3 regions of the Peptacetobacter sp. AB800 genome follow, and region 2 is predicted to be linked to each of the others. Evidence: riboswitches for the same ligand, from Rfam matches in the RefSeq annotation. Region 2 holds a riboswitch; each other region holds the start of a gene.
What was found. Region 2 has a riboswitch for glycine ahead of ACK2WN_RS09495 (saccharopine dehydrogenase family protein). Riboswitches for the same ligand answer to the same signal wherever they lie in the genome.
Positions count from the first base shown of each region.

Region 1 (10,481 bases), on a different contig from region 2:
CTTTTTTAGCGTTAAGAGAAGCTATTATGTTATCTAAGCCAGCTTTTTTAGCGTCTGCATATTCATTTCTTGCAACGTCACTTACATTACCAAGAACAGCTTCGTATGCATATTTTAATGCATTAGCAACAACAGGAGATCCTGACGCTCTAGAAACTATGAATATTTTTCTATCGTAGTCTTCACCTACACCAGGTCCGTATCCGAATCCCTGAGATTCGAAATCTCCACCAGTTGTGAATGAAGAGAATACTTTCATTAATAGGTTTCCTGTTAATGTATCAGTAACCATTACATCTGGAGTACCTGCAAGAAGGTCATTACCTCTCATTACACATCCTCCGTCAGCTCTCATAGATTCAGCAAATTCTATTCCGTATCCGTTAGACTGTAATTCTTTTAAGAATTTTTCTACCTGTCTAGCTCCATCAACGTTTAATATACCTACTTTAGGATTTTCTATACCTATTGATTTAGCTGCAGATATTCCGTATACAGCATTTCTTATCATTGCTTCTATTCTGTTAGTTGCACTTGTTCCTGTAGTAGTAGCAAGTATCATTTCTTTACCTCTACCTGGAGTAAGTACTCTACCAACTGTAGAAACACCTATTGGGAAATTATAGTGCATAGTTACACATGCATCTATGTATTTGCTGTCTAGAAGTTCTTCCATTTTTTTATGCATTTCAGATTCTTCGTTTACTTCAACTATTTCAAGATCAGTATCAACTTTTGGTCCTATTAAAACTATATCAAATAATTTTGATTTAGCTAATTCAGCACCTTTAACTAAGTTTTCTACACCGTGTTCACTTCCAAGAGTTGTTAAACCTATTCTTACTTTAGGTCCGAAGTCTCCACTTTCTATTGCATTAGCTACTTCTAGGAATACATCTGCTATTATATTTTTTGATGACATAATTTCACCCCTATTCCTGCACCATATCTAATGCCATTTTTTTCATTGTTTCAGCTATTATTTTTTTGATTTCATCTTTAGAAACACCAGCTGCTTCTTCTTCTACACCGTTATTTCTTTCAACAACTACAGATACACCGTCGAATAAGTTAGTCATTCTTCCTAAGAATAAACTTCCTTTACCAACTATCATAGCTCTGTTTTTGTCACCAGTTGTTAAGTCATCTATCATAAATCCTATGTAAGGAACTCCTGATGGTATATGACCCTGAGTTGGAGCCCAACCTGGTAAACCGTGTCCAGCTATAAAGTTTTTAAGTTCTTTCTTTTCTAAGTCTCCACGTTTAACAGCAAGAGCACCTATCATTTTGTAGTTTGCTTCTGGTACGTTACCTGCACCAGCTGGTTTTGTTATATCTGGGTTCTGCATTTCTACAGAGAATACATCAACATCAGTTATTTTTAAGTTACCTTTATCTAATCCTTCTGCTATTAAAGCACCCATAACAGCCTGAGGAGCTGATCCTGTAGCAACAGTATGGTTACCAACTAAGTCAGTTCTTATAACTGGGCTAACACCGTCATTTTCAGATACTAGTACTGCAAATCCTCCAACAACGTCTTCTAATACTGGAAGACCTTTTTTAACATGGTCTTTAGCATTCATACCTAATTTAGCAGTTGCTCCACCAGCTACTACCATTACATTTTTGTATATTCCAGCTTTTACAAGAGCTGCTGCATGTATTAATGCATGAGTAGGTCCTGCACAGAATCCTCTTGTATCTGATCCTGTTGCATTCTGTATTCCAGCTATTTCAGCTATAGATTTTGCGAAGTTTCCTCCACCTCTCTGGTTTATATCTCCACAAGCTTCTTCAGAACATTCTATAACGTATCCTATTTCATTTCTATCTACTGAAGAATGTCTTAACATATGTAAAGCTGCTAACACACCTGATGCTTTAACAACTAAGTTTTCGAACATTGTATGAGCATTTAAGTTAACGTCAACATCATGAGCTGCTCTAACATAACCAACCATTTTACCTTCATGCATTAAAACTTCTGCTGCATGAGAAGCTATTAATTCTTCTGCATTTGATATATCACAAGCTTTTAATTTATCCATAAATGGTGCTAATTCTGGGTAGTTAGCTTCTATTTTAGGTTTTACTTCTGAAACGAATTCTTCTGATAATTCAACTAAGTCGAATACGTCACATATCTGCATTAAAGCTATAAATTCGTCCTGAGGCATTATTTCACCCATTTTACCTTCTCTTGTTCCTTCAACTTTTGTTTCACACCAAGGTAAAGGCATATCATTTAATTCTTCTGGTCTATGGTTTCCTATGTAAACCTGGTTTGGCATATAGTTAACTACATCTTCGTAGCTTCTTATATGGCTTCCTACTTCTTTTAGGAAATCAGAATCTGGATTTGTAGCTCTTTCTACTACACATGTACTACCATTCTGTACTATCATATCTGGTGTATGAACTAGTACATATCCTGCACTTTTAAATACTGGAAAAGTCATTTTTCGGCACCCCCGCGATTTTATTGTTTGTTTATGATAAAAATTTTATTTATAATTAATAAAATTAATTATTTTCAAAATCATTAAAGCAAATTTTTTTGCTTTATTCTAAGATAACTTCAAATAATTTTATCTCTAGATCTAATACATTTTATAATATGTAAATCATAATCATATATAAATAATTTAAAAATAAAAAAATCTTAATATAATTCTCTTAATATTATTATAGATTCCGCAGATGCCCGAAAGCATCCACGAAATCTATTGTTTCAAAGTATTATTAGCTTTTATAGACTAGTCTTCGAATACTGTCTGTCCATCAACTTCTACAGTTAATGCGTGTAATGCTTTTTCTACTAATCTTCTTCTTAAAGATTTTTCTTCAGCTGGATCTAAAGCTGGATTTCCTAAAGGATGAGGTATAGCTATTGTAGGAACTATTCTATTTGCTCCAACAGTTAAAGATATTGGAACTACTGTACACATGTGTACTACTGGTAGTCCAGCTCTTTCTATTTCTTTTACCATAGTTGCACCGCAACGAGTACAAGTACCTCAAGTAGATGTTAGTATAACTGCATCTACACCAGCTTCAACTAGTTTTTTAGCATATTCAGCTGCGAATTTTTTAGAACTTGCAACTGCAGTACCATTACCAACTGTTGAGTAGAAGTAGTTGTGTAATTTTCCTATTACGCCTTCTTTTTCAAGATCTCTTAAAACGTCTACTGGTAAAACTCTATCAGCATCTTCATTAGCATATACTGGGTCGAATCCACCGTGAGCTGTTTCATAAGTTTCTTCTGTAAGGTCCATTACTCCTTCTATTGAGTATTCACCGTATTTAGAAGCTGAAGAAGATTCTATTCTATCTGGGTTTCCTTTTGGAACTATACCACCAGAAGTAACTAATGCTATTGTAGCTTTAGATAAATCTTTTACAGCTGGGTTAGGATCTACTCTATCGAAGTCAGGCATTGGATATTCAGTTACGAATTCTTCACCTTTTATTTTCTTGATAAGCATATCAACTGCTCTCTTAGATCCTCTATCTTCTGCGAAGTAGTTAACTCTTACTCCTCTAGCTATGTATCCTTCTTCAGCTGGAGATCCTATTTCTTCTCCGTTAGCTAATTTTTTAGCTAATTTAGCCATTTTAGGAAGTGCTTTTCTCATTCCTGCTGCAGAGTCAGAAGTTTCTATTATATATAGATCTTTCTTGAACATATCTGCACCTGGGTTTTCTACATACATACCTGTTAAACAAGGTATATTTAAAGCTTCTTTAACAACTTTTGTTATAGTACCTGCTGCAACACCGTATCTACCAGCATTGAATGCAGGACCAGCTATGAATAAGTCTGGTTCAAAACCTTTTATTAATTCAAGTACTTCTGCACTTGCTTCATCCATATTTTCACCGAAGTAACTGTCACCACAAACAACTGTAGCAACTATTTCTATATCTTCACCTAATTTACTATTAAGCTGTACGCTTATAGGAGGTAAAGTTTCTGCCACGTGTGGCTTAGTATCGGCTTTTTCTTCTCCACCTATTCCGGCGAAGAACTGGTTTACATAATGAACTGCTTTTATTGCCATTTCATCGTCCTCCTAGAATTAATTGTATTTACAATATTCGTCTCTTATTTCTTTCATTTCGTCAGCTATTTCGTCTACATCAAGAACCATTTCCATCATTCCAACCTGTTCTTCGTAAACTTCTTCGTCGAATAATTCTTTAACTTCTTCTTCAACAACGTGGTATACTGCTAATCCTAATTCAACACCTGCTAAAGGTCCAGCAAAAGTAGGGTCTCCTGCTGTAACTGTTTCTGCTGCAAGACCTGCAGCTTCGGCTTCAGCGGCACCTAGTAATATCACAAGATTTTCAGCTCCGAATTTATCGGCAGCATCTTTAACTCTCTTCTGATTTTCTAAGTCCATAGCCCCAGCAGCTGTTCAGACGAAACATTCTGTTGCTGAGAATATAACTTCTGCGCTGTCAACTGTTTTAACACATTCTTCTATTGCAGGTCCTGGCACACCATCACGGTCGCCTATTATCATGACCTTTTTATTTTCAAGTACGCTCATAATAGTCCTCCTAATTAAATTTTTCTTTATTATTTTTTATATTTTTATTATTATTTTACAGTCTATACTGTAAAGTTGATTTTAAATTTAGATATTGATTAATATCCTTTTGCAGTTAAATATCCGAAACCAGTTTCGTTAGTAGCACCAGTTATAGCCTGTATTTCTACTTCTATAGTTCCGTCTGGTCTTAATGCTCCAGCAGCTCCACCTGCTATTACATCAACTGCTTCTATATGTCCTATAACTCTATCAAGTTTAGGTAAGTTTATAACCTGGTTAGCATTTCCTCCAGTTACAACAGCATTTGCTCTAACGTCTGCATCTGCTAATGACTGAGAAGCACCATCTCTACCAGCATATTCATCTGTTACTATAACAGTTTTAACACCCTGCATTTCTATTTTTTTACAGTTCATTATTAAGTCTGTATCAGGGTTACCGAAACCTTCCTGAGATACTATAACAGCATCTAATCCAAGGTATTTACATAATTTTGAAGACCAGTTTGAAGATCTTTCTTTGTCAGCTAAGTAAACATTTTCATTAGTTATTATAACACCCATGAAGTTTATTTCTTTTCCGTGCTGAGCATATAATTCTTCTATTACACCATTGTTCATGTGTACATAACTTGGGTTTTTATCACATGCAGAAACACAGTTACCACTTACTATAGCAGTATCAAGTACTTCTGTTGGGTAAAGTATTGTTGGAACTATCTGTTTAGCATCTACACCGTATACGTAAGTATCGTGTAATAGTCCCTGAGTCTGAAGCATGTAAACATATCCAACTTTTGGTAGTTCTGGATATTCTGCAGCCTGTTCGAATAATGGTTTAGTTTCATATACAGATACTTCATCAGGAGTAAGTTCTTTAGCAACTTTTCCTAAGTAAGCAGCAGCTTTGAATCCTATCATTCTAACAGCTTTTTCATGATCATGCTGTTTTAAACCATCTACTGGTTCAGCTATAACAACAACGTTGTTTAATTTTGAGAATGGAGTATATTTAGCTCCTTCTCCTGTCATGTCTACTATACCTTCCTGGAAACCAACTATTTTACCAGTTGTAACTACAGCAACACCTTTTAATGCATGAGTTCTACCTTCACCAACTGTATCAACTTTAGATATGATACCTGGGAACACTCCACCGTTACCTTCTACCTTAACTCTTGGTTCGATAACATCTTTAACTGGTGTTATTCTTATGCTTTCACCTGGGTGAGCTAATTCTATATCTATTGATTTGATATGTTCATCTCCACCTATTTCCTGTAGCATCTCTTCTTTGTTTACGAATAAAACACCATCTTTAACTTCAGTTTTTTCACCAAACTGAACATCTTTTATAAAGATTTTTCCTAATTCAAGACGCATAACGCACCTCCCATAAATTTTTGTATAAAATTAACCTTTTAAAATAATTTAATTAAAAGCTAATAATAGGCTCTTAAACGTATTTTTTTATCATAGCTTCTATGTTAGCTATTGTTGCATCATCTTTAGTAACTTCGTCTATTTTTTCTCCATCTTTGTAAACTGCTAATGTTGGAAGTCCTAAAACTTTCTGTTTTATAGCAAGTCTTCTTGCTTTTGTTATATCCATTTCACAGAATTTCATTCCTGCAGCGTATTTTTCAGCTAATTCATGTACTTCTGGCATTAAAGCTTTACATGGTTCACATCCCTGACTCCAGTAATCTACGAATACGTATCCTTCTGCTTCTAATACTTCTGTTGCGAATGTATCTTTGTCTAATGCTAACATCATTTTTTTGTTCCTCCAATTTTTTATTTATTTTACCTGGAAGCCAAATGGCTTCCAGATTATATGCTTTTTATATTTTTTAGTTTAATAGTTTTTACTGATTATTCAGCAAAGTGTTCTTCTATATATTTTTCAGCCTGAGTTGCTGCTATTGCACCATCAGCTGTTGCAGTTACAACCTGTCTTAAAGGTTTCTGTCTACAGTCACCAGCTGCAAATACACCTGGTATGTTAGTTCTCATGTGGTCGTCAGTTAATAAGTAGTTCTGTTCGTCCATATCTAATATACCTTTGTATAAATCAGTCTGAGCTATAACACCTATGAATACGAATACACCCATTGTTCCGTCTTCTTCATCAGCGAAATATTCATGAGTTTCTCCAGTAACTGTGTTTTTGAATACTACAGATTGTAGTATTCCGTCACCTTTTATTTCTTCAACTACTGTATCTAGTAAGAATTCTATTTTAGGGTTCTTTCTAGCTTTTTCTTCTATACTCTTAGCACATCTGAATCCCTGTCTTCTGTGAACTATTGTAACTTTTCTAGCGAATTTAGTTAAGTACATAGCTTCTTCTAAAGCACTGTCTCCTCCACCAACTACGAATACTTCGAAATCTTCAAAGAAGTCAGCGTCACAAGTTGCACAGTAAGAAACACCTTTACCAGTGAATTCTGCTTCTCCTGGGCATCCTATTTTTCTTGGGCTAGCACCAGCTGCAACTATAACAGCTTTAGCTCTATATTCTGTACCACTTTCACATTTTAATACTTTTATATCTCCTTCAAGTTGAACTTCAACTACACCATCTCTTTTTATTTCAGCACCGAATTCATCACACTGCTGAACCATTCTAGCTGTTAAAGATGGACCACTTGCATTTTCAACAGATCCAGGATAGTTTGCAACTTCGTGAGTTATAACTATCTGTCCACCGTTTTTAGTTTTTTCTAATATTAGAGTTTTCATTTTAGCTCTAGCTCCATATATTCCTGCAGCTAGTCCAGCTGGTCCTCCACCGATTATGACTATGTCATATAAATTTTCCATTTCGTCATCCTCCTGATTGAAATATAAATCTTTTTATTAATTTAAAATTCAAAATTTAAAACAATATTATATTTTTGAATAGTAATTACTAGTACAATACTTCGAAAAATGTTTTCCTATCGCACAAATACATTTGTAAATGTTTTCCACAAAGATAAATATAATACTATTCTTTTAATACTCATACTGGATTCTTGAGATTGTATTAGTCATTATATCTAAATCTATAACTCTAAAATCATCCATTACTCTTTCTATCCAGTTAGGAGTTTTCTTGTCATTTTGGAATTTAGAAGCTGTATTTATTGCATCTTCTATTAGTTCCACTGACTGATAATCTAATCCTTCTCCTTCAGCCATTATAACTGTTCTATAAGGAGTTTCATTAGGTTTTACACTTCCATAAAGTGGGTGTGAAAGTAGTTTACATCCTTTATGAATATATTTTCTACATTCTTCAAGAACACCTATGTAAGATGTATCAATAAGTCTTACATCCTTTTCAGGAAAACTTTCTTTTATTTTAGAATTATTTGTTACTATAAACATCTTTACACTCTCTTTCATCCTAGAAACTTTAAACAAAAAAACAGAGAAAACAAATCTCCCAATTTGTCTTCCCTGTCAAAATTCATCTTCAGAGATCTGTCCGCAATATAGTATATTCACCTGAGAATTTCACATTTACTATCGGGAAATAGTAAACATTTGTACCTTCGGTCCCCATTTAAGGAAGTCTCCTATACGCTTCATCCAGAAATATAAACTTTTTATTTTTGTCTGTCTCTATATTTGTTAAGTTAAGTATATAAATTTTCGATACAAATATCAAGTCTTTTTTTTATTTTTTTTTCTATTATTTTTTCAAATGTTTTTCACATATTTTTCTAACAACTCATAAAAGTTAGTTATATACTTAACTTTAGCTACTTACATCTTTGATTTTTCATTAAAGTTGTTAGTCATATTTTTTTATTTTTTGGCTATTTTTATATATTTTATTTAATTTTCTATATATATTTTTTAATTTATATTGTGTTTTATCTATAGATATTTATTTTATTGATATTTTTTATACTTACAAGATAATGTTTTTTATTATCTATTTATCTATACCTTACCAACACTCCAATTATAGATTTTTTCTATAACTGTATCTAAACACCCTTTTTCAAAAGGTGATTTTAAACCTCCAACTTCAACTGTTTCTACAAAAGATCTCTTACCAGCATTTTTGCAAATATGCATATAATTCTCTAAAACTCTTTCGTACTCATCTTCCATACTAGCCCAAATTTGAAGTGCGCAAACCTCAGCAAGAGCATAATCTATATAATAAAATGGATTCTTAAATATATGACCTTGTTTAAACCACCAGCATCCTTTTTCTAAAAACTCATTTCCATCATAATCCTTCCATGGTGTATATATTTTCTCTAGTCTTCTCCATTCTGAATTTCTTTTCTCTGGAGTAAGTTTTGGATTTTTATATACAATATGCTGAAACTCATCTACCACCATACAATACGGAATTAACCTAACTATAGTTGCCATATGAGTTCTTTTAAATTTATCCTCATCTTCTTTAAAGAATAATTTCATCCAAGGCCAAGTCAAAAGTTCCATAGACATAGAATGTATTTCACAGCAATCTAATGTTGGGAAGTTTATCTCTGGCATGTCTATACTTCTAGACATATAAAGCTGAAATGCGTGACCAGCTTCATGAGTTAATGTATCTACATCATCAAAAGTCTTGTTGAAATTTGAAAAAATAAACGGAGCTTTTATCTCCGGTATATACGTACAGTATCCACCAAATCCTTTAGATTCTTTTGTTTCTAAATCCATAAACTCATTTTCTACCATAAAATCAAAGAATTCACCGGTTTCTTTGGATAATTCATGATACATCTTTGATGCTGCATCTAAAGTTTCATCATAATCTGTTAAAGGTTCCATATTCCAACCTGGGTATTCAATATCATCATCGTAATATTTTAATTCATCTATTCCTAGTCTAACTCTCTTTTGCTTATTAAACTCATCTACTAACGGAATCCATTTTTCTCTAACTTCATCTCTAAATTTAGATACATCAGCTTCCCCATATTCAGTTCTTTTCATTCTTATATATCCTAACTCTACAAAATTATCAAATCCTAACTTTTTAGCAATTCTATTTCTCACTTCTACTAACTCATCAAAATTAGAATTGAATTTGTCTTCAATTGATTTAAAATAATTATAGAATTTTTCTGAAGCCACTTTTCTTTCTTCTCTGTTTTCTGATAACATATATTTATTCATTTGTGATAAGTTATTATACTTGCCATCATAAAATATTTTTGCAGATGCTAATAACTTAGTATACTCAGAACAAAGTTTATTTTCTATTTTTAAATCATCTATTATTTCATCTGAAAATTCCTTTAAACTAAACTCTACAAGTTTATAAAAATGCTTGCCATATTTAGCTTCTATATCTGTTTTAAAGTCTGAATTTACAATAGTTTCATAAAATATCTTATCTATTTTTTTATACTCTGGACCATACTCATCCCAATATCTATTTTCTATAGCTATCTTTTCATCATGAGTATTTATACTATAATTTATAGATGCTAGTGTCTTCATACTCTCTACATGGTTTCTTATTTTATTTATTTCTACTATATTTTTATCAAATTTTTCAAAATTATCACTTTTTTTCATATCATTTATTAATGATATTATTTTTTTATTAATCTCTTTAAAATTTGGTCTTTCATATTTATACTCTGAAAATTTCATTTTACCACCTTTCAAAAAAAGCTGTATAAGAATTATCCTATACAGCTATCTTTTTATATATAAATTATATATTTTTTAAGTTTTTCATACTTATATCAAGTGCTTTTACTGAATGAGTAAGCGCTCCTGAAGATACAACATCAACACCTATTTTACCTATCTCTTCTATATTATCTAATGTAACATTTCCAGAGAATTCTACTATAGCTCTATAATCTATTATCTCTAAAGCTTTTTTAGCAGTTTCTAAGTCCATGTTGTCTAACATTATTATATCTGCTCCAGCTTCCACAGC
Region 1 is NZ_JBLOUI010000024.1:4,300-14,780, forward strand. Features, by position in the region: gene grdD (glycine/sarcosine/betaine reductase complex component C subunit alpha) at 1-922, opposite strand, end outside; gene grdC (glycine/sarcosine/betaine reductase complex component C subunit beta) at 933-2,465, opposite strand; gene grdB (glycine reductase complex selenoprotein B) at 2,763-4,070, opposite strand; gene grdA (glycine/sarcosine/betaine reductase complex selenoprotein A) at 4,089-4,565, opposite strand; gene ACK2WN_RS07910 (glycine/sarcosine/betaine reductase component B subunit) at 4,664-5,950, opposite strand; gene trxA (thioredoxin TrxA) at 6,024-6,341, opposite strand; gene trxB (thioredoxin-disulfide reductase) at 6,443-7,393, opposite strand; gene ACK2WN_RS07925 (GrdX family protein) at 7,568-7,942, opposite strand; glycine riboswitch at 8,041-8,146, opposite strand; gene ACK2WN_RS07930 (M3 family oligoendopeptidase) at 8,504-10,186, opposite strand; gene nadC (carboxylating nicotinate-nucleotide diphosphorylase) at 10,251-10,481, opposite strand, start outside.
Region 1: another riboswitch for glycine. It lies ahead of ACK2WN_RS07925 (GrdX family protein); the one in region 2 lies ahead of ACK2WN_RS09495 (saccharopine dehydrogenase family protein).

Region 2 (10,481 bases):
AAAACAACAACGGAACTGCACCAGGAGCTATATTTGAAAAAGATGGCAAGAGAATAATAGTATTGCCTGGACCACCTTGGGAAATGAAAGCTATGTTTAATGAAAGTGTTAGACCATTTTTACAGCAGTTTACAGATAGTATGCTAGTTTCTAGAGTACTTAGATTTAATGGAATAGGTGAGTCAGCTCTTGAATTAGAAATAGAGGATATATTAGATAATCAAACTAATCCAACTGTTGCGCTTTATGCAAAAGAGATGGAAGTACTTATAAGAATAACTGCTAAAGCAAAAAATGATGAAGAGGCAAAAGAGTTATTAGATGCAAAGGTTGCAGAGATTAGAGAAAGAGTTGGAAAATATATCTACGCAGAAGGTGGAGAAGAGTTAGTAGACGGAGATTCTAAAATAGAAGAAACTGTTGCTAAAATGCTTGTAGAAAAAGGTTTAACTATTGCAACAGCTGAATCTTGTACAGGTGGTTTAGTTGCTGGGACATTAATAAACTACCCTGGAATATCTGATGTATTCCTTGAAGGATGTGTAACATACTCTAACGCTGCAAAGGTAAAAAGACTTGGTGTATCTGAAGAAACTCTTGAAAAATACGGGGCAGTAAGTCCACAGACAGCTACAGAAATGGCAGAAGGTATAAGAAAAGGACTTGGGGCAGATATAGGATTATCTACAACAGGTGTTGCAGGGCCTGGTGGTGGAACAGATGAAAAACCAGTTGGTCTAGTTTATACTGCGATATCTATAAATGGAGAAACTAAAGTAAGAAAAAATAACTTTAGAGGAGATAGACAGAAGGTAAGACGTAGAGCAGTAAGACAGATATTAATAGATTTAAAAAGTATGCTTGAAGAATTGTAAAAAAACACTAAAATAATAAATTTATTGTTCTAATAGAATAATACTATAAATCAAATTTTTGAAAGAAACTGAAGAAAAGGAAGTAAATAAACTATGATAAAATATGTATTTTGTGATTTAGACGGAACTCTTTATCACAAGGGGGTTAGTGAAGAAGATGCAAAAGCTGTAAAGAAAATAGAAGAAAGTGGAAGAATTTTCAATATAGCTACAGGAAGAATATTTAGACAGGGATATGAAATGGTAAAAAATGATATATCTCTAAATGGATATTTCATAGCAGAAAATGGATCATATATATATGATAGTGAATTAAATCTAATATTTACTGGAACTTTAAGTGATGATTTAGTAAGAGAAGTAATAAAAGAATATGAAGAAATAAAGACTGTAAAAGAGATGGAAGCCGAAATATACTTTAAATTTGATGGGAATATGCTTGTGCTAAACAATGGAAGTGCATTCAACTCTTATTCTAATGATTTTATAGTAGAGCCAGATTTTGCAAATAGAGAAAGCTTTGACAACAAGGTGGGCAATATAGGATTTGCTTCTAACCATCCAGAAGAACTTGAAGAGATAGAAGCTAAGTTAAAGGAAAAATTTTCTGATAAACTAGATATTTATTTCTCTAGTGAAAATACTATAAACTTAGTGCCAAAAGGTGTAGCTAAGAATAAAGCGATAGAATACGTTGTTGAAAAAGAAGGAGTAGATCCAAAAGAAGTTGCGACAATAGGAGATTCTCCTAATGATATGAGTATGATAGCTGGTTTCGAGCATGGATTTGCTATGGCAAATGCAAGAGAAGATGTAAAAGCAGTAGCTAAGTATGTTGTAAATAATGTAGCTGAGGCATTAGAAATAATATCTAAAATAAAATAATTATAAAATATAAAAGAGTGATAATCTATGTAATGTATTATAAATACTAGATATCACTCTTTTTATTTGTAAAATAAAAAGGGGATCCGTGCTCGATCCCCGAAAATTCATAGTATAAAGATTAGTTTATGCTATCTGTAAACCTGCATTTGCATTACTATTAGAAAGTATACTTCCAAGAACAAAATCAGTAACGCTATTGCATACATAAGTAGAAAACTTTAAGTCGTTTTCTATATAATTCCCATTACTTTTGTACTGGCTGTAAAGAGTATTGAAGAAAGATTCGAATTCTCCTTCTTTTATATCTCCGTCGCCTTTGATTTTTACTAAATCAGTTTCTTTAGCTTTAGCAGCAAGCTCTCTTTCATATATAACGTGTTTATTCATGCTGTGTTTGAACTCCCATCTTTCGCTGTGAGCAACACAGAAGAAGTCACATAAGAAGTGGCATATAACACCTAGTTCCTGGCTTAGTCTGCTAGTAGAAAATACTTTTGATAAAGACTCAAGAGTTAAGCTACATAAGTACTTAATCTTTTCTATAATCATGTTGAAAGATTCTTCCATATAATGCTTTTTTAATTTATATTTTGAAAACGCATCTGGCTTAACGTTGCCGTACACGAAGTTCTTTTCACTTATTAATACTGCCTTTTTTTCATCCATATTTTCTAACACTGATTTAGCAATCTGAAAGTGTGTGTTCATTAACATATTTTTTCTCTGCACCTCGTAAAAAATTTTTCATCTAAAGTATCAAACATCCCAAGTAGAGAAGTTCGTATCACATTAGACTTACACAAAAATGATTTGTGAGAAGAAATGTCAACTGCATTTCTTTACTAATATAATAGCAGAAAAAATTGCATTTTACAAGGTTATGTAGACAAAAAAGTCATTTTTAATATCATTTTTTTATGTGCTTTCTTATAAGTCTACTAGCTTTTGATTGCGAAATTCCTAAAATTTCAGCAATTTTGTAACTACTTTTATATTTATTATAATATTCAGAAATAATCTTATTTTCGAAATTATAAATAAGAGTGTCAAAATCTTGCAAATTATTATCATCTATACAAAAACTGATATCGTTTACTTTTGAAAAAGATATAGGATGTTTTTTTTGAGAATCTTCAACAATTTTAGAATCTATATTATTATCTATACTAAATTTATCTGTTTTGTTTTTAATACTATTATCATTACAGCTATCAAAATCAGAAACAAATGAATTATTGTAAACTGATAAATTATCATCTTTGTTAGAATTATTATTTTTGATTGTATATATAATTTTTTCTGGAAGAGAATTTACATCTACGTAATTATTTTTTGATGTAAGTACGATGTTTTGCATTATATTTTGTAGCTCTCTAATATTTCCAGGAAAATTATAGCTAGCTATAAATTTAACTGCTTCATCAGATATTACTTTATCTTTCATATCAAATTGTATAGAGTATTTTTTAAAGTAGTAGCGAATCAAATTCAATAGATTATCTCCACGTTCCCTAAGAGGAGGCAATTTTATTTCTATTACATTTAATCTATAGTATAAATCCTCTCTAAAACTTCTTTCTTTTACTTTTGCTAGTATGTCCGCATTTGTAGCGGATATAATTCTTATATCTACTTTCTTTTGTTTTATTCCACCTACAGGAAGAAAGGTTTTTTCTTGTATTAATTGTAAAAACTTCGCCTGAAGTGGAAGTGGTATATCTCCAATCTCATCTAAAAATAAAGTTCCACCGTTTGCAAGCTCAACAAGCCCCACCTTTCCTTTGGAACTAGCACCTGTGAATGCACCAGATGTGTATCCAAATAACTCAGATTCTAGAAGTTGAGGAGAGATTGCTGCACAGTTTATAGTTATAAATGGACCATTTGCCCTATGACTGTGCTGGTGAATAAACTTTGCAAGTGAGCTTTTTCCAGTTCCAGATTCACCAAGTAGCATAATATTTACATTTGCCTTTGAAACTTGATCAGCAGTTTGCATAATACTCTGCATAACTGGACCGTTGCTTATAATATTGTCCTCGTATTTTAATGTAGTTCTATAGAATGTTTCTACCTCTGATTTATACTTGTTCATTTCTTTTTCTGTGGTCTGCAGTTTTGTTTTTATTTTGTTTAATTCTGTTATATCTCTTACATTTTCAACAACGTATTCAATTTCTCCATTGTCGGAAAAAACTGGTGTAGCTGTTATTAGTAAATTTTTTCCAGTATGAGTTTCTTGTTCTACTGTAATCTGATTCTTACTCTGTATAACAAGGGGAATAGGGCTCTTTGTAGCATATCCGTGATTTTCCAGGTATTCTACATTTTTTCCAATCATTTCTGATTTTGAAATTCCGTAGTTTTCTTCAAATGATTTATTACAAAATATAATCACACCATTTTTGTCAGAAACACAGATTTCGTCGTGGGAAGCTTCTATTATTTTTTGATAAAAATCTTTACTATATTTCATAATTTCCTCCTCGTGTATATTTATAAGTCAAATATAACTTAAAAATCTTATTTAGACAATATTAATCATAAGTAAATTAAAAAATAAGTTGTAAAAGACTTAAAAATAAGTCTATTTTGATTTGTATGAAGAGAAAAAGAATAAATAAGTTAAAAATGACTTAAAAATATCTACAAAAACGATAAAAAAATATATAGTCAAAATAAAAAAATGATAAAAATTGAAATAATCATAAGAAAAAAACTGTATATATTGCAAACGCTAACTTTTATAAATGTTAAATGTAAAAATAAAAATACTATATAAATGGCATGTATTTTGCTATTCAAATATAATGTAATAATAAAAAATTGAGGGGGTAATTATATGAAAAAAGGTGCAAATTCATACGTATTTATAGCAATGGCAGGGATTTTATGGTCTACGCTAGGATTATTTGGAAATATGCTTATGGAAAGAGGTCTTTCATCTGAACAGGTTGCATTTACTAGATTATTTATAGGATTTATAGTGTTATCATTATATTCGCTAATAAGAAGACCAGAAGTTTTAAAAATAAATTTAAAATGTCTTTTATATTGTGGAGCAATAGGAATAATATGTCAGGGGCTTTTTAATAAATGTTATTTTAAAGCAGTAGAAGTGACTGGTGTTTCAATAGCTGCAGTTCTTTTATATACTTCACCATTGTTTTTAGCGGTATTTTCAAAAATAGTTTATAAAGAAAAAATGACTAGAGCTAAGATAATTTCTCTAATTTTATGCTGTATTGGAGCAATTATGGCAGTTACTGGTGGAGTACTTGATCTAAAAGGAATAAATACATACGGAATAATAATGGGAATAATGGCAGCAATAACTTATGCATTAATGCCAATAATAAGTAAAAATGCATTAAAAGAATTTTCAAGTGAAACAATTTTAATCTATGGATTTTTATTTGGAGCAATATTTATGATACCTTCAGCAAAACCAGTTGAAATGATAGGATTTGTTACAGACATGAATGTACTTCCATATATGATACTTCTAGGAGTATTCCCAGCGGCGATGGCATATATATTCTACGCTGAGGGAATTGCAAGAGGTTGTGAGCTTTCAATAGTAGGTGTTGTAGCATCTGTTGAGCTTATAGCTGCATCTATAATAGGATGGACTGTAGTAGGTGAAGTATTCACTATTGGAAAAGCTATAGGAGTTGCAATAATGTTTGTATCAGCATTTACAGCAGTTGCTGGAAATAAAGAAGTTGAAACAGAAGTTGTTGAGGAAATGGAAGCAGAAGCATACGTTGGATAGCTTTAATTAAACAAATTTATATTTATAAAGTTAAATTATATAGGGTGAATTTTTATAGAATGATTTAAAGGCTGTTACATTTTAGGGGAGAAAATGTAGCAGCTTTTTTAGAATATTTATAGAAAAAGTTAAGAATTCCTCAAGAATAAGAAGGTATAATAAGAGCATATATCAAATATATATATTAAAGAAACAAATAAAAATAAATATTAAAACTAATATTTATTTAATTTGTATCATATAGATAAGAGGGGTTTTATTATGGAGCACATTCAAAATTTATTATATATAGCACAGGATAATTTAATATTATCTATAATTGCAGGTCTTTTTAGTGCATTTATAGAGAGTTTTATACCAGCGCTTCCACTCGTAGCAATAGTTTCTGCAAATGCTGCAATATTTGGTATGTTCAAAGGTCTTGTCATATCGTGGATTGGATCAGGGCTAGGTACAACGGCGCTATTTTTAGTGGTGTCTAGATTTAGAAATATTAGGATTTTAAAGTGGCTTTTAAAGAATAATAAAGTAGATTCGGTAATAGAATGGGTTGATAAAAAAGGTTTCAGTATTTTGTTCCTAGCTTATGCATGTCCATTTATGCCTAGTTGCCGGGCCACTTTGGCATCTGCACTTTGTGGCAAGAAAAAATTAATAGACTTTATACCACCTATGTTGACTGGTAAGTTTGTAATGTTTATAATAATAAGTTATATTTCTGAAGATATAACAGGATTTATACATAGTCCAATAAAAATAGGATTATTTATAGGATTAACTTTAGTTTCGTGGATAATAGGTAAGAGATTTAATAAGAAGCTAGAACAGCACGAAGAAGAAATAGAAGCTAGTATAGTTAAGATAGAAGAAAGTACTAAAAAAATCAAACATATTCAGGAAGTAAAGAGAGAACATAAAAAAGAAATAAAAGAAGAAAAGAAAGAACAGAAAAAGGAAAAAAGAAATCTAAAAAAACAACAAAAGAAGAGATTTGTAAATATAACAATCGATAAGTCAAATAAAAAATATAGAAAAAAGAAAGAAGATGAACAAGAATAAATTACATATAATCTACTAGTAAAGTTCACTTTTTTTAGAGATTTGTTGTATAATCTAATAAGTAGAAATTTTTAGTAGAAGGAGAAATTTTTTAAGATGAAGGAAATACTTAAAGGTCAGAAAGTTGAACTTACAAGAGATATACCAGAATTAGAAAATGTTTTGGTTGAATTTGATTATAGAGTAAATAATTATTTAAAGAAAGATGATTTTGAAATGGGTACAGCTGTTTTCTTAACTGATGGTAGCGGAACTATGACTAGCTACGAAGATTTTATCTACAGTGAAAATAGAGAGCATCCATCTGAATCAGTTAAATTAAACGAAAGAGAAGATAAAGTTTACATAACTATGTCTAAAATACCTAATAAAATAAGAAAGATAGCATTTGCACTTACTTTAACTGAGTACGGTGATGTATTTAGATATTACGATAGATTTGACTATTTATCTATGAGAATAATAGATTTAGATCGAGAAGAAGTAATATATAACTACCAGATAAATGATAGTGTAGGTCAGAATACAGAGATAGTATTTGGTGAAATGTATAGACACAACGGTGAATGGAAATTTAATGTAAATACAGATTATCTAGATGGAGGTCTTTTAAGTCTAGGTAAAAAATTTGGTCTAGGAATTTAGCTATTATCACAGGAGGTGATAATTATGAAGGGAATTGCATTAGAAGGTGGATCATCAAAAGGCGCATACCATTTAGGAGTACTAAAGGCACTTTTTGAAAGAGGATATAAATTTAAAGGAGCTGTTGGAACATCTATAGGTGCATTTAATGCAGCTATGATAGTTCAGGGTGACTTTGATGTATGCTACAATATGTGGAAAAATATGCAACCTGAGACATTATTCAATGTGGATAACCAGTTTATGGAGAATTTGCTCGACAAGAATATAGATAGAAGTATGTTAGAATATGCATCTACTGAAGCAAAAAAAGTCATAGCAAATAAAGGAATTGATACTACAAAGCTTAGAAGAATTTTGGATACTTATATAGATGAGGATAAAATCCGCGCATCTGAAATGGATTTTGGTCTTGTTACAGTTGAGTTTGACGGATTAAAACCTGTACCAGTGGAGATTTTTAAGGAGGATATTCCTAAAGGCAAGATAAAGGACTACATAATGGCTAGTGCAAATCTGCCTGTTTTTAAAAGTGAAGATATAGATGGTAAATTCTTTATAGATGGGGGATTTTATGATAATTGTCCTCTAAGGCTTTTAGAAAGCAAAGGGTATGATGATTTAATAGCTGTTAGAGTTTCTCCAAACAGAAAACTTAGAGAGCCTATAAAAGAGGATACTAAGTTTATAGAAATAAAACCTTCTGAGCCACTTGGGAGAGGTCTTATATTCAGCAATGATACTATAAGAAGAAATATGCTTAGAGGATATTTTGACCGGATTAAAAAAATTGAAGGATTAAAAGGAAATAAATACTACATAGATGGAATAACAGACGATGAGTTTATGAATAGATTGATTTCTTATCCAGATGAAAAGATATTACCTTATGCAGAAAGCAGAGGAGTTGTTGGTAAAAATCCAAAAAGAATTCTCTTTGAAAATCTTATTCCAGAAACTGCAGAAGCTTTAAAAATGGGAAAAGATGCGACTTATCAAGATATTTTTATAGCGTTGCTTGAGTCTATAGCAGAGGGGAAAAAGATTAAAAAATTTAAGGTTTATTCATTGGATGAATTTATAGACTGTATAAATAAATCTGAGGACGATGATTCATCTAGTTCAAAATTATCTGAGCTTAAAAAGGCAGCATTTAGACTTGCAAAACCAATAGAAAAGATAACTCCTATAACTTTTAAGGAAAGTATTCTAAAGGAATTTGAAGAGAGTATGTTGGATGATATAGGATATCATGTAAGTCAGCTGGAAAGTTATGAAAAGAATGAAGATAAAGATGATGATGGTTGGGATTAGATAAGTATTAAAAAAATAAATATTTAGAATTAAAAAATTTGACAGTTTGATAAAAATCTTATATTATAAAAATGACAATCAAATATGTTCGGATGACGACTGCATTAGAGACTTTGTAAAAAGCGCCGAAGAAGCAAAACAGAAATTTCATCTTGTTTCTGTGGAAACTGACAGGCAAAAGGAGGGCAGTCTGACGATACTTTGGAGAGAGTGATTAAATTCACCGCCTACGAGGATATAACCAACTGGCAAAAGGACAGAGATATGGATGCATTTATTTGTGTATCTGTATCTCTTTTTATGTTTTTGTAAGGTTGGTATTTTTTATTCCTATTTACAATAAAAAGAGAAATCCATATTTGTGTAAGATGCAAGACTATATATACAAAGAGGAGATAAGAATTATGAGAATGTTATTAGTAGGTGCCGGAGCAGTCGGCGAATCAATTTTAAGGATTTTAAAAGAAAGAGATAAAAGTAGCAATTGGCTAGAGCTTGTAGTTGTTTCTGACTACGATTTAGAGAGAGCAAAAGAGGTTTGTGATAATCTAGGAGATTACGATAGATTTAAGCCTGAATTTGTAAATGCAAAATCAAAAGAAAGTATGAAAGAACTTGTAAAAAAATATAACTTAGATTTTGTTATGGATGCAACAGCTCCATTTTTAAGTAATTATATATTTGATGCAGCATTTGAGGCGGGAGTAAATTACGGAAATATGGGAACTTGGTCTGTTCCAATGGAAAATCCTGCATTTGGTTTAGGTATAGAAAATAGTTATACAGAGCCTATGACAAAATACAACTTTGATAGACACGAAAAATGGGCAGAAAATGGACAGTTAGCTTGTATATGCATGGGAATAGATCCAGGAGTTGTAAATGTATTTGCAAAATACGCAGCAACAGAATTATTTGATGAAATAAAAGAAATACATGTAAAAGACGGTGGAAATCTTCAGATACATTCTGCAGATAAAGACGATATTATATTTGGATTTAATGTGTGGACGGTTTTAGATGAATGTATGAATCCTAATGTTGAATGGGATAAAAACAACGGTGGATTTATAGTAGAAGATGCCTTTGCTGGTGAAGAAAAATTTGATATGCCAGAAGTAGGTGAAAACACATTAGTCAAAATTGAGCACGAAGAAACTGTTACAATGCCTAGATACCTTGAACAGTACGGACTAGAAAGAGTTACGTATAAAATATCTCTTGATGAAAACTTAATGAACGCATTAAAAGTTATAGATAAGTTAGGACTTAGAGGAACTAAGCCTGTAGAAGTCGGTGGAGTGAAGGTTTCACCTAGAGATGTTGTAGCTGCGTGTGCTCCTCAGCCTAAAGATATAGGAAATGAAATGGTTGGAGAAATGTGCGTTGGTATACATTGTAAAGGAATTAAAGACGGCAAAGAAAAAGAAATAATGATGTACCAGACATTTGATAATCAGGAATCTATGAAGGATTGGGGAATGCAGGCTGTAGTTGCTCAGACAGGATTTGGAGCAGCAATAGCAATAGAGCTTATAGGTAGAGGAATATGGACAGGAGAAGGTGTATACTCTCCAGAATATTTTGATCCGATGCCATACCTAAACATAATGGATGAAGCTGGATTTGATTATAAAATAAAAGAAATGTAAACGTATAAGTTAATAACTTTAGGATAGTGAAGTCATAGAAAAACTCCTCTACAGGCAATCAAGTTGCATTGTAGAGGAGTTTTTTTCTATCTTCTTCAATACACTAAGTTAGTTATTATTCTCTATTCTTGTAATTCTTCGTTTGCGTCAGGCATCCATGATGTTTTAAACCTTCTTTTGTTTTTACACATCATATAATCTGTTCTACTCACTAAATCAAATATAGATTTATCATAACCAAATTTATAAGAGTCATATCCTAAAGAAGTAATC
Region 2 is NZ_JBLOUI010000035.1:9,672-20,152, reverse strand. Features, by position in the region: gene ACK2WN_RS09535 (competence/damage-inducible protein A) at 1-875, shown strand, start outside; gene ACK2WN_RS09530 (Cof-type HAD-IIB family hydrolase) at 969-1,760, shown strand; gene ACK2WN_RS09525 (zinc dependent phospholipase C family protein) at 1,887-2,477, opposite strand; gene ACK2WN_RS09520 (sigma-54 interaction domain-containing protein) at 2,671-4,239, opposite strand; gene ACK2WN_RS09515 (DMT family transporter) at 4,606-5,538, shown strand; gene ACK2WN_RS09510 (TVP38/TMEM64 family protein) at 5,800-6,597, shown strand; gene ACK2WN_RS09505 (TerD family protein) at 6,694-7,242, shown strand; gene ACK2WN_RS09500 (patatin-like phospholipase family protein) at 7,267-8,556, shown strand; glycine riboswitch at 8,649-8,752, shown strand; gene ACK2WN_RS09495 (saccharopine dehydrogenase family protein) at 8,961-10,208, shown strand; gene ACK2WN_RS09490 (GGDEF domain-containing protein) at 10,331-10,481, opposite strand, start outside.

Region 3 (10,481 bases), on a different contig from region 2:
ATAATTTGAGAGGAGATAGATTATGGAATTAAAGTTTAATTTTGCAAAAATAACACAATCTAGACTTATGGGAAGTATGGGAATGATAATAGATAGTACAGATGAAAATGGAGATAATATAAAACAGTATTTCCTTTTAGACTCTGAGGGATTAGGACTTTGTGACTATGTAAAACTAATAAACCCATCAGAGAAAAAAGCATATATGGAAGAAGAAAGACTTATGGGGGGTCTTGGATCAGATAGAATAGAAATTTCTGAGGAAGAGGCTAAGTTTTTAATACAGCATTTTGGGAGTAGAAATATAAGATACGGAAAAGAGCTTGCAGGAGAAGTTGAGGATTATATAGATATAATCAACGATTTTAAAAGCGATTTAAATATATACGACTTATATCCAAAGATATGTAAAGAAGTAAAGGAAGAGATAGAGTTTGTAAACTACATGGTTATGAGATTAGTTGCTTGGGATAGAGAAGCACTTACATACTATTCTGAGAGCGAAGAAATAGGAAGTATGCACATAACAAATATAAATGGTGCACTTTTAAAAACAGATGTAACATCAAGAGGAAATGGAAAATATGTTGTTGAAACTATTTACGAAGACAATGATGGATATTATTTCTGTAAAGTTGCACTTAGTATTGAGAAAAATGAAAAAGGATTTAAGTTAAATTCTATGGTTGTTTCTGAGTCTGAGCCTATGTATGATTTTGAGGTGTTTGACGAGATTTCTAAGGAAGAGTTTGTAGATATTTATACGGTTGAAGATGGAGAAGAGTTTGTAGAAAAGTTCTATGAAGATAATCCGTTTGTTCTTAGAAGTGATATGGATGAGGATGCGGTATTCTTTACTAGATTTAATTTTAATAACGACCATGTTAAGCAGAAGTCTTATGTTATAAATAATGATATTAAGGCGATTTATTATTATTTAGATGGGATGTTCTTTGTTGGGACTTATTCTGAGAGAGATAGAAATTATATTAATGGTCTGTTGAAGGTGAATTATAAGGGGTTAGAGTATCAGGATTCGATGTTCTTTGAACAGAATGCGCTGTATGATTTTGTTGAGTCTGGTAATGATGATTTCTATGATTTTTTAGATGAGGAATAAAGTTTAGTTGTTAGAATAAAATAGTATAACAATTCATTGTTATAGAAAAAAGATATAAATATAATAAATGGTATAGAAAAAAACTTTTTGCTATGCCATTTTTTTTAATGTATTATTTAAGGTAATAGCATAAAAATATGCTATTTTTTTAAAAAATAATAAAAAATGAACAAAATTTATCAAGTAGGGAGGAATAAAAATGTTCAAGAAAAAATTATTAGCATTAGTATTAGCATGTACTACAGTGTTCTCAATGGTTGGCTGTAGTTCAAATGAAGCTAAAAAAGAAGAAGCAAAAGAACCAGAAACAAAGAAAGTATTAAGAGTAGGTGTAACAGCAACTTACAATCCTTGGTGTTATAAAGAAGGAGAAGAGATAGTAGGTGTAGATGTTGACATCTTAAAAGAAGTAGCAAAAAGAATGGGAGACTATGAAATACAATTTGAAGTAGCATCATTTGATGGTATGTTTGGACTATTAGATGCAGGAAAAGTTGACACAGTTGCTCAGCAGATAAGTGTTACTCCGGCAAGAGAAGAAAAATATAAATTCTCAGAAATATATGCATACAATCCATATAAATTATCAGTAAGAGCAGATGATGATTCAATAAACTCTGTTGAAGATTTAAAAGGTAAAAGATTTGCTTGTCAGCCAGCAGGATTTGAAAAAGAATTTATAGAAGAATACAAAGAAAAAAATGATCCTAATGATGAAATAGAAGTAGTTATAACAGAAGAACAAAGAGGACTTGTTGTAAATCAGAATAAAGCAGATGCACATTCATATCCAGTTTTATCATTTGATAGAATGATAGAAGAAGGTGGTTTAAATCTTAAACAGGTTGGAGAAAACTTATACGAAGAAAATAATGCGTATCCATTCTTAAAAGATTGTGATGAAGAATTATACAATAAATTTAATGAAGCATTAAAATCAATGAAAGAAGATGGATTCTTAACTAACCTATATAATGAATATTTTGGTATGGATATATCAGAATCTGTAATGAATAAATAAAAATATTATAATAAATAAAAATACTGCTGGAAATATTGTTTCAGCAGTATTTTTGATAAAATAATTAAAAAGGAAGTAAAAACTAAAAATGAATTTTAGATTTGATATTTTTCAAGAAACGCTTTTTGAAATATTACCGTTTATAAAGGTTACTCTTTTTATAGCGGCAATATCATTAGTTATATCATTAATATTAGCGGTAATATTGGCATTGATAGTTGAATATAAAGTGCCAGTATTAAATAAAGTTGTTGCTATATATGTATCGTTTTTTAGAAGCACTCCTATGTTATCACAGTTGTTCTTCTTTTATTTTGCAATAACGCCATTTGTAAGTTTTTTAAGTGAAATGGAACCAATAACAGCACTTATTATAGTAATGTCGATGAATGAAGCGGCATTTATGTCTGAAACCATAAGAGGTGCTTTAAGTTCAATAGATAAAGGACAGAGAGAAGCTGGTTTAAGTATTGGTATGACAGAGCTTCAGGTTATGAGAAGAATAGTAATTCCTCAGGCATTTAGAGTTGCACTTCCAGGATTATCAAACTCATTTATAAGTTTGATTAAGGGATCTTCACTAGGATTTACAATAGGTGTAATTGAATTAATGTCAGAAGCTAAATTAATTTCTTCTAAAAACTTTAGAGTTATGGAAGCTTATGCAGCGGTACTAATCGTTTATTGGGTTGTTATAGCATTATTAACAAAAGGTCAAAAATTATTGGAACAACGTATTAATAAATCTATGGGAGTTAAGTAATATGTTAAAAATAAAAAATTTATCAAAAAGTTTTGGTTCTAATAAAGTATTAAATAATATTTCCTTAGAGGTAAATCAGGGAGATGTTGTAGCTATAATAGGGCCATCAGGAACAGGAAAATCTACTCTATTAAGATGTATTAACTATCTTGAAAAGCCAGATAGTGGAGAAATACAGATAGGTGATTTTAGTACAAATTTTGAACATATAACAAAAGCAGAAATTCATCAACTTAGAAAATATACAAGTATGGTATTCCAGCAGTATAACTTATTTAAAAATAAGACTGTACTACAAAATGTAATGGAAGGTTTAATTATAGTTCAGAAAAAATCAAAAGAAGAAGCTGAAGAAATAGCATCTAAATGTTTAAAACAGGTCGGAATGTATGATAAAAAAGATGCGTATCCATCTACTTTATCAGGAGGACAGCAGCAGAGGGTTGGTATAGCAAGAGCTCTTGCTATAAATCCAGAAGTTATACTTTTTGATGAACCAACATCAGCTCTGGATCCAGAACTAGTACAAGAAGTTTTAAATATAATGAGAGAATTAGCTGAACAGAAAGTTACAATGATTGTAGTAACTCATGAGATGAGATTTGCTAGAGATGTTTCTAACCATGTGATATTCATGAGTGGTGGAGAAATTGTCGAAGAAGGAACTGCGGAAGAGGTTATAGTTAATCCTCAAAAGGATAGAACAAAGAAATTCTTAGCGCAGATAATTTCAGAGTAGATATAAATAATAAATTAAAATATAATAATAATTAGGGATTGTTACATAAAATTTTATAATTAATGTAGTAATCCCTTTTATTAATAAAATCAAAAATTGGGGAGATGAAAAAATGGGCAAATATAATTTTGATGCTTATGTAGAAAGAAGAAATACAAACTGTATAAAATGGGATAACTTAGATAAATCATTTCCTAGAGCAAAAGAAGGAGCTTTACCAATGTGGGTAGCTGATATGGATTTTGAAGTAGCAGCACCTATACTAGAATCAGTACACAAAGTTGTAGACAGAAAAGTATTTGGATACAGTACTAGAGAAGTAGAGAGATTCTACGATGCAATATTAGGATGGTACAAAAGAAGATTTGACTGGGAATTAGACAGAGAATCAATAATGTTTAGTGGTGGTGTAGTTCCAGCAATATCTATATTATTAAGATTATTAACAGAAGAAAATAACGGTGTAATAATACAAAGACCAGTTTACTATCCATTCACAAATAAAATAAAAGAAAATAACAGAAAAGTAGTAAATAACCCATTAATATATAAAGATGGAAAATATACAATGGATTTTGCTGATTTAGAAGAAAAAGCAGCAGATCCTAATAATAAAGTTATGATACTTTGTTCACCTCATAACCCAATAGGTAGAGTATGGACTGAAGAAGAACTCAAAAAAGTTGTTGAAATATGTAAAAAACACAATGTATTCATAATAGCTGATGAAATACACAATGACTTAATAAGAAAAGGATATAAACATATAAACCTACAGAAATTATGCCCAGAATATAAAGAACATATAGTTACTTGTTTAGCTCCAAGTAAGACATTCAACTTAGCAGGAATGCAGATGTCTAATATAATAATAAACACTCCAGAACTTAGAAATGCTTGGAATGTAGAAGTTTCAAGAAGTGGAGCACAGAGTGGACCAAATCCTTTCGCTATAGAAGCTATAATAGCTGCATACAATGAAAGTGAAGATTGGCTAGATGAATTAAACGAATACTTAGATGGAACTGTTGAATACATAAAGAACTTTGTAGAAGAAAATCTTCCAAAAGTTAAAATGATACCAATAGAAGGAACTTATCTAGTATGGCTTGATTTCAATGAATATGGATTAACTGCAGAAGAATTAGAAACAATAATGTTTGAAGAAGCTGGCTTAATATTCGACGAAGGAACTATGTTTGGAGAAGAAGGAAGCGGATTTGAAAGAATAAATATAGCTTGTCCAAGATCAATAGTAGAAGAATGTATGAATAGAATAAAAGTAGCTTTTGAAAATAGATAATATAATTTACAAAAGATAAAATCAGAGGATCAGTAAAAAATACTGGTCCTTTTTTATTGCAGTCAATTAAAAGGAATGAATGTGTATTAGTGAAATGACTTATTACAAGAATATATGAATAATTGTTCATATATTTTTATAAAACCTATTGCAAAAAAATAGTAAGCGGATTATAATGAATATATGAACAGTTATTCATATATTAAAACGTTAAGAAAGGAGAAAAACCTATGAAAAATAAAGAAATAGATTGTTGTACAGAAAAAAAGATACATGAAGAAGTAGTAGACAAAACAAAAAAAGAGATGCCCGATGAAGAGGTGTTAGCAGACTTATCAGATTTATTTAGAGTATTTGGAGATACAACTAGAGTAAAAATAATATTTGCACTATTCTCTAATGAAATGTGTGTATGTGACATAGCAGAACTTCTTGGAATGACTCAGTCAGCGATATCTCATCAGCTTAGAGTACTAAAAAATGCTAGACTAGTAAAATTTAGAAAAGAAGGTAAAACAGTATTCTATTCATTGGACGATGAACATATAAGTGGAATATTAAAATATGGACTAGAACATGTTAAAGAAGAATATGGAAGATAGAAGATATCAACAATAGGCAATTAATGTGTATAAAATAAAGGGATTTTAAGAAAAGGATGTGAATTAAATTGAGTACAAGAATAGATTTTCTACTAGATGGTTTAAATTGTGCACACTGTGCAGAAAAAATAAATGACAAAGTTTCAAAATTAGACTATGTAGAAAATAGCAACATGAATTTTGTGGCAAAAAAATTATCTGTATTTATGGAAAATGAAAGCATAACAGAAGCTAATGTGTCTAAAATAGCAAAGATAATTCATGATACAGAAAGTGGATTGACTGTAAGTCTATTAAAGAACAAAGTGCTTGGGGAAATAAGTTTCGATAACAAGGGAAATATAATTAAGTCAGAGAAAAAAGATGAAATAGATAAAAATAAAGTTATAAGAGTTGATTTTCTATTAAATAATTTAAACTGTGCACATTGTGCGGAAAAGATAAATGATAAAGTTGGAAAATTAGCATATGTAGAAAACAGCAATATGAACTTTGTGGCTAAGAAATTATCTGTATTTGCTAAGGCTAGAGATATTACAAAGCAGCATATGTCTGAAATAGCAAAGATAATACACGAAACAGAAAGTGGATTAACAGTAAGTTTATTAAAAAATAAAGTTGTTGGAGCTTTAGAGTTTGATAATAAGGGAAATATAGTTGAATCTGGAAATACAGCAAGAAATGGAAGAATAGATTTAAACGTACTATATGCAAATAGAAATAATTCAGAAGAACATCATCATGAACACGGTGAAAATTGTGGCTGTGGAGAACATCATTACCACGAGCATAATCATGATGAAGAATGTGGTTGCGGAGAACATCATCATCACGACCACGAACATAGTGAAAGTTGTGGCTGTGGAGGACATCATCATGACCACGACCATGAAGAAATTAAACCTAAAAAGGTTGAAAAACCAAAAGAAAAGAAAGAAATAAACAAAGATCTAATAAAAATTATAATTGGAGTAATAGTATACGCATTTGGAATATATGAAATGGCAGTTGGAAATACAGGTACATTTGGTGTGGTTGTATTTTTAGCAGCATATATTTTAATAGGTGGAGATGTACTTTTAAAAGCTGCAAAGAACCTATTTAGAGGTCAGGTAATGGATGAAAACTTCCTAATGTCGATAGCTACAATAGGTGCAATTGCAATAGGTGAACATTCTGAAGCAGTTGGTGTTATGTTATTCTACAAAATAGGTGAATATTTACAGCAGAAAGCAGTTGGTCAGTCAAGAAAATCAATATCTGCTCTTATGGAAATAAAAGCAGAATTTGCAAACTTAGTTCAGGGTGGAAAAATTATACAGGTAGATCCTGAAGAAGTAGAAGTAGGCGATGTAATAGTAGTTAAACCAGGTGAAAAAGTACCACTAGATGGAATTGTAACAGAAGGTGAAGCAATGCTTGATACTTCTGCAATAACTGGTGAATCTGTACTTAGAAGTGTAAAACCAGGTGAAGAAGTTGTATCAGGAACAATAAATACAAATGCATTAATTTATGTAAGAGTAACTAAAGAATATGGAGAATCTACAGTTGCTAAGATACTTGATATGGTTGAAAATGCAGGAAGTAGAAAATCTCAGACAGAAAACTTTATATCTAAATTCTGTAGATACTATACTCCAATAGTTGTTGGACTAGCATTAGCAGTTGCATTTATACCACCACTAGTTATAGAAGGTGCTGTGTTTAGAGATTGGCTATACAGAGGATTAATATTCTTAGTAGTTTCATGTCCTTGTGCATTAGTATTATCAATACCTCTAAGTTTCTTTGGTGGAATAGGATCTGCGTCTAAAAACGGTATTCTTATAAAGGGAAGTAACTATTTAGAAGCATTAAGAAAAGTAGATACAGTTGTACTTGATAAAACTGGTACTATAACAAAAGGTGTATTTAAAGTTACAGAAATAAATCCTGTTGGAATGTCAGAAGATGAATTATTAAGATTTGCAGCAATTGCAGAAGCGAATTCAAACCATCCAATAGCAAAATCTATAATGGAAAGCTATAATGAAAAATTTGAAGAAGAAGTAAAATTAAGTGAAATAGACAAGTATGAAGAAATAGCAGCGCATGGTATAAAAGTTTTATACAATGGAAAGACAATACTTGCAGGAAGTTCTAAACTTTTAGATAGCGAAAATGTAAAATATGAAAAGATAGATGAAGTTGGAACAACTGTATACGTTGCAGTAGATGGCAAATATGCTGGATGCATAGTAATATCTGATGAGGTTAAGGAAGATAGTAAGAGAGCTATTGCAGAAATGAGAAAAGTTGGTATAACAAATGTTGTAATGCTAACAGGAGATAATGAAGCTGCTGCAGCTAAGATAGCTGAAGAAGTTGGATTAGACAAACATTATTCAGGACTTCTACCTAATCAGAAAGTTGAAATACTTGAAGAAGTAGCAAAAGAAAATAGCACAGGAAATACAGCATTTATAGGAGACGGTATAAATGACGCCCCAGTTTTAGCTAGAGCAGACGTTGGTATAGCTATGGGCGGTGTAGGATCTGATGCAGCAATAGAAGCAAGTGATATAGTATTTATGACAGACGAATTATCTAAATTACCTATAGCAAAGAGAATATCTGAAAAAACAAATAAAATTGTTTGGCAGAATATAGTATTTGCAATGGGTGTAAAAGTAATAGTTATGCTTATGAGTACTGGTGGAGTTGCAAATATGTGGGAAGCAATATTTGCAGATGTAGGTGTTGCATTAATAGCCGTACTTAATGCAATGAGAACTTTAAAAGAATAAATTATTTTTATAGAATCACATAATTTTTTATACAAATTATAGAAATATGATATAGTAAAAATAGTTTAGTAACTTAAAAAATAAAAGTTTAATAAATTAAATATTCTGTAAATAACGTATTCCTAATTTTACTACTGTAAAAAAATTGGTTGTATACATTAAAAAATAAATAAAACAATATTAAAACACACATACTTCCTAAAAATAAAAAGGAAATATGTGTGTTTTTTGAAAATTTCAATAAATTTAGAAAAAATGTTGTAATTACTCAAAATAGATGATATTATTTAAACAGATAGATAAATTGTAATTATAAAATTAATAAAAAATCTATTAGGAACTCTGGAGAGTCTCCAAAAAAGGGGCGCCGAAGGTGTACACAAACTAAGTTTGCAAATCTCTCAGGCAAAAGGACAGAGCAGTAAGGCAGATCAAATTTTTAAGGTCTGTTTGCAAATGTTCTACTCTTATTTTTGGAGCTGATATATCAGCTCTATTTTTATTTCCAAAAAAATAAAAGAAAAGGAGAGTAAAAACATGGAATTATTCTTAGACAATCTATTAGAAGTAGTAGTAGCCGTAAACGGATTCTTATGGAATTTCTTACTACTATTCATCTTATGTGGAGTTGGGATATACTACACATTCAAACTAAAATTTATACAGGTTAGAAAATTTGGAGAGGGCTTCAGATTAGTGTTCGGTAACCTAAAATTAAACGGTGAAAAGAAAGAACACGGTGAAATGACACCTTTCCAGTCATTAGCAACAGCTATAGCAGCTCAGGTTGGTACAGGTAACTTAACTGGTGCAGCTACAGCACTTCTTTCTGGTGGACCAGGGGCTATATTCTGGATGTGGCTTAGTGCATTCTTTGGAATGGCTACGATTTATTCAGAAGCAACTCTTGCTCAGAAATATAAAACAGTTGTAGATGGCGAAGTAACAGGAGGACCTGTATACTACATCAGAGCTGCATTTACAGGAAAATTTGGTAAAGTCTTAGCAGCGACATTCTCAGTATTAATAATATTAGCACTTGGATTTATGGGTAATATGGTTCAGTCAAACTCAATAGGTGCAGCATTCTCAGAAGTTTTTGCAAGTAGAAATATAAATATACCTCCTATAACAGTTGGTTTATTAATAGCTGTAGTAGCAGGATTTGTATTTATAGGTGGAACACAGAGATTAGCATCAGTTGTTGAAAAAATAGTACCTATAATGGCATTTGTATATATAATAGGAAGTTTAGCTTTAATAGGAATGAATATATCAGAAGTTCCTGAAGCTTTCAAAATGATAATAGTTGGAGCATTTAATCCAAAGGCAGTACTTGGTGGTGCAGTTGGTATATCTATAAAAGAAGCTATACGTTACGGTGTAGCAAGAGGATTATTCTCTAATGAAGCTGGTATGGGTTCTACACCTCATGCACATGCAAGAGCAGCAGCTAAAAACCCTCATGAACAGGGATTAACAGCTATGGTTAGTGTATTTATAGATACTTTCATAATACTAAACTTAACAGCATTCTCTATATTAACTAGTGGTGTTTTAGATTCAGGAAAAGAAGGTATAGCACTTACTCAGACAGCTTTCGTAAATACTTTTGGTAGTGGTGGAGATTTATTCATAGCAATATGTTTATTATTCTTCGCATTCTCTACTATACTTGGATGGCATTTCTTCGGACGGATAAACGTAAAATACTTATTCGGACAGAAAGCAGTAAAAATATATTCTTTAATAGTTATATTATTTATAATAGTTGGATCTACATTAAAAGTTGAATTAGTTTGGCAGTTAGCTGACTGTTTCAATGGTCTGATGGTTATACCAAATGCTATAGCATTATTTGCACTTAGTGGCGTAGTAATGGGTATATACAAGAAATATGTAAATGGCGATTCAGATAAAGATGAAAAATAGCATAGAAGTTTATATTTGCTTAGACATAAAATTATAAGTATAAAATTAATCGATTAAAATAATAGGAAAATCGGAATATATTAAGTGAGTTTGTAGTATTGATTTTGGTGGTGCGAAATCAATATGAAATATAAAGTTAAGATTTAAGATTCAAAAAAGAAAACAATGAAAAAGAGGAGGTCGTTTGAAACGAGCTCCTCTTTTTAGTTTGA
Region 3 is NZ_JBLOUI010000046.1:1,766-12,246, reverse strand. Features, by position in the region: gene ACK2WN_RS10565 (hypothetical protein) at 23-1,120, shown strand; gene ACK2WN_RS10560 (transporter substrate-binding domain-containing protein) at 1,320-2,141, shown strand; gene ACK2WN_RS10555 (amino acid ABC transporter permease) at 2,230-2,904, shown strand; gene ACK2WN_RS10550 (amino acid ABC transporter ATP-binding protein) at 2,906-3,643, shown strand; gene ACK2WN_RS10545 (MalY/PatB family protein) at 3,756-4,946, shown strand; gene ACK2WN_RS10540 (ArsR/SmtB family transcription factor) at 5,177-5,548, shown strand; gene ACK2WN_RS10535 (heavy metal translocating P-type ATPase) at 5,617-8,337, shown strand; glycine riboswitch at 8,670-8,764, shown strand; gene ACK2WN_RS10530 (alanine/glycine:cation symporter family protein) at 8,875-10,269, shown strand.
Region 3: another riboswitch for glycine. It lies ahead of ACK2WN_RS10530 (alanine/glycine:cation symporter family protein); the one in region 2 lies ahead of ACK2WN_RS09495 (saccharopine dehydrogenase family protein).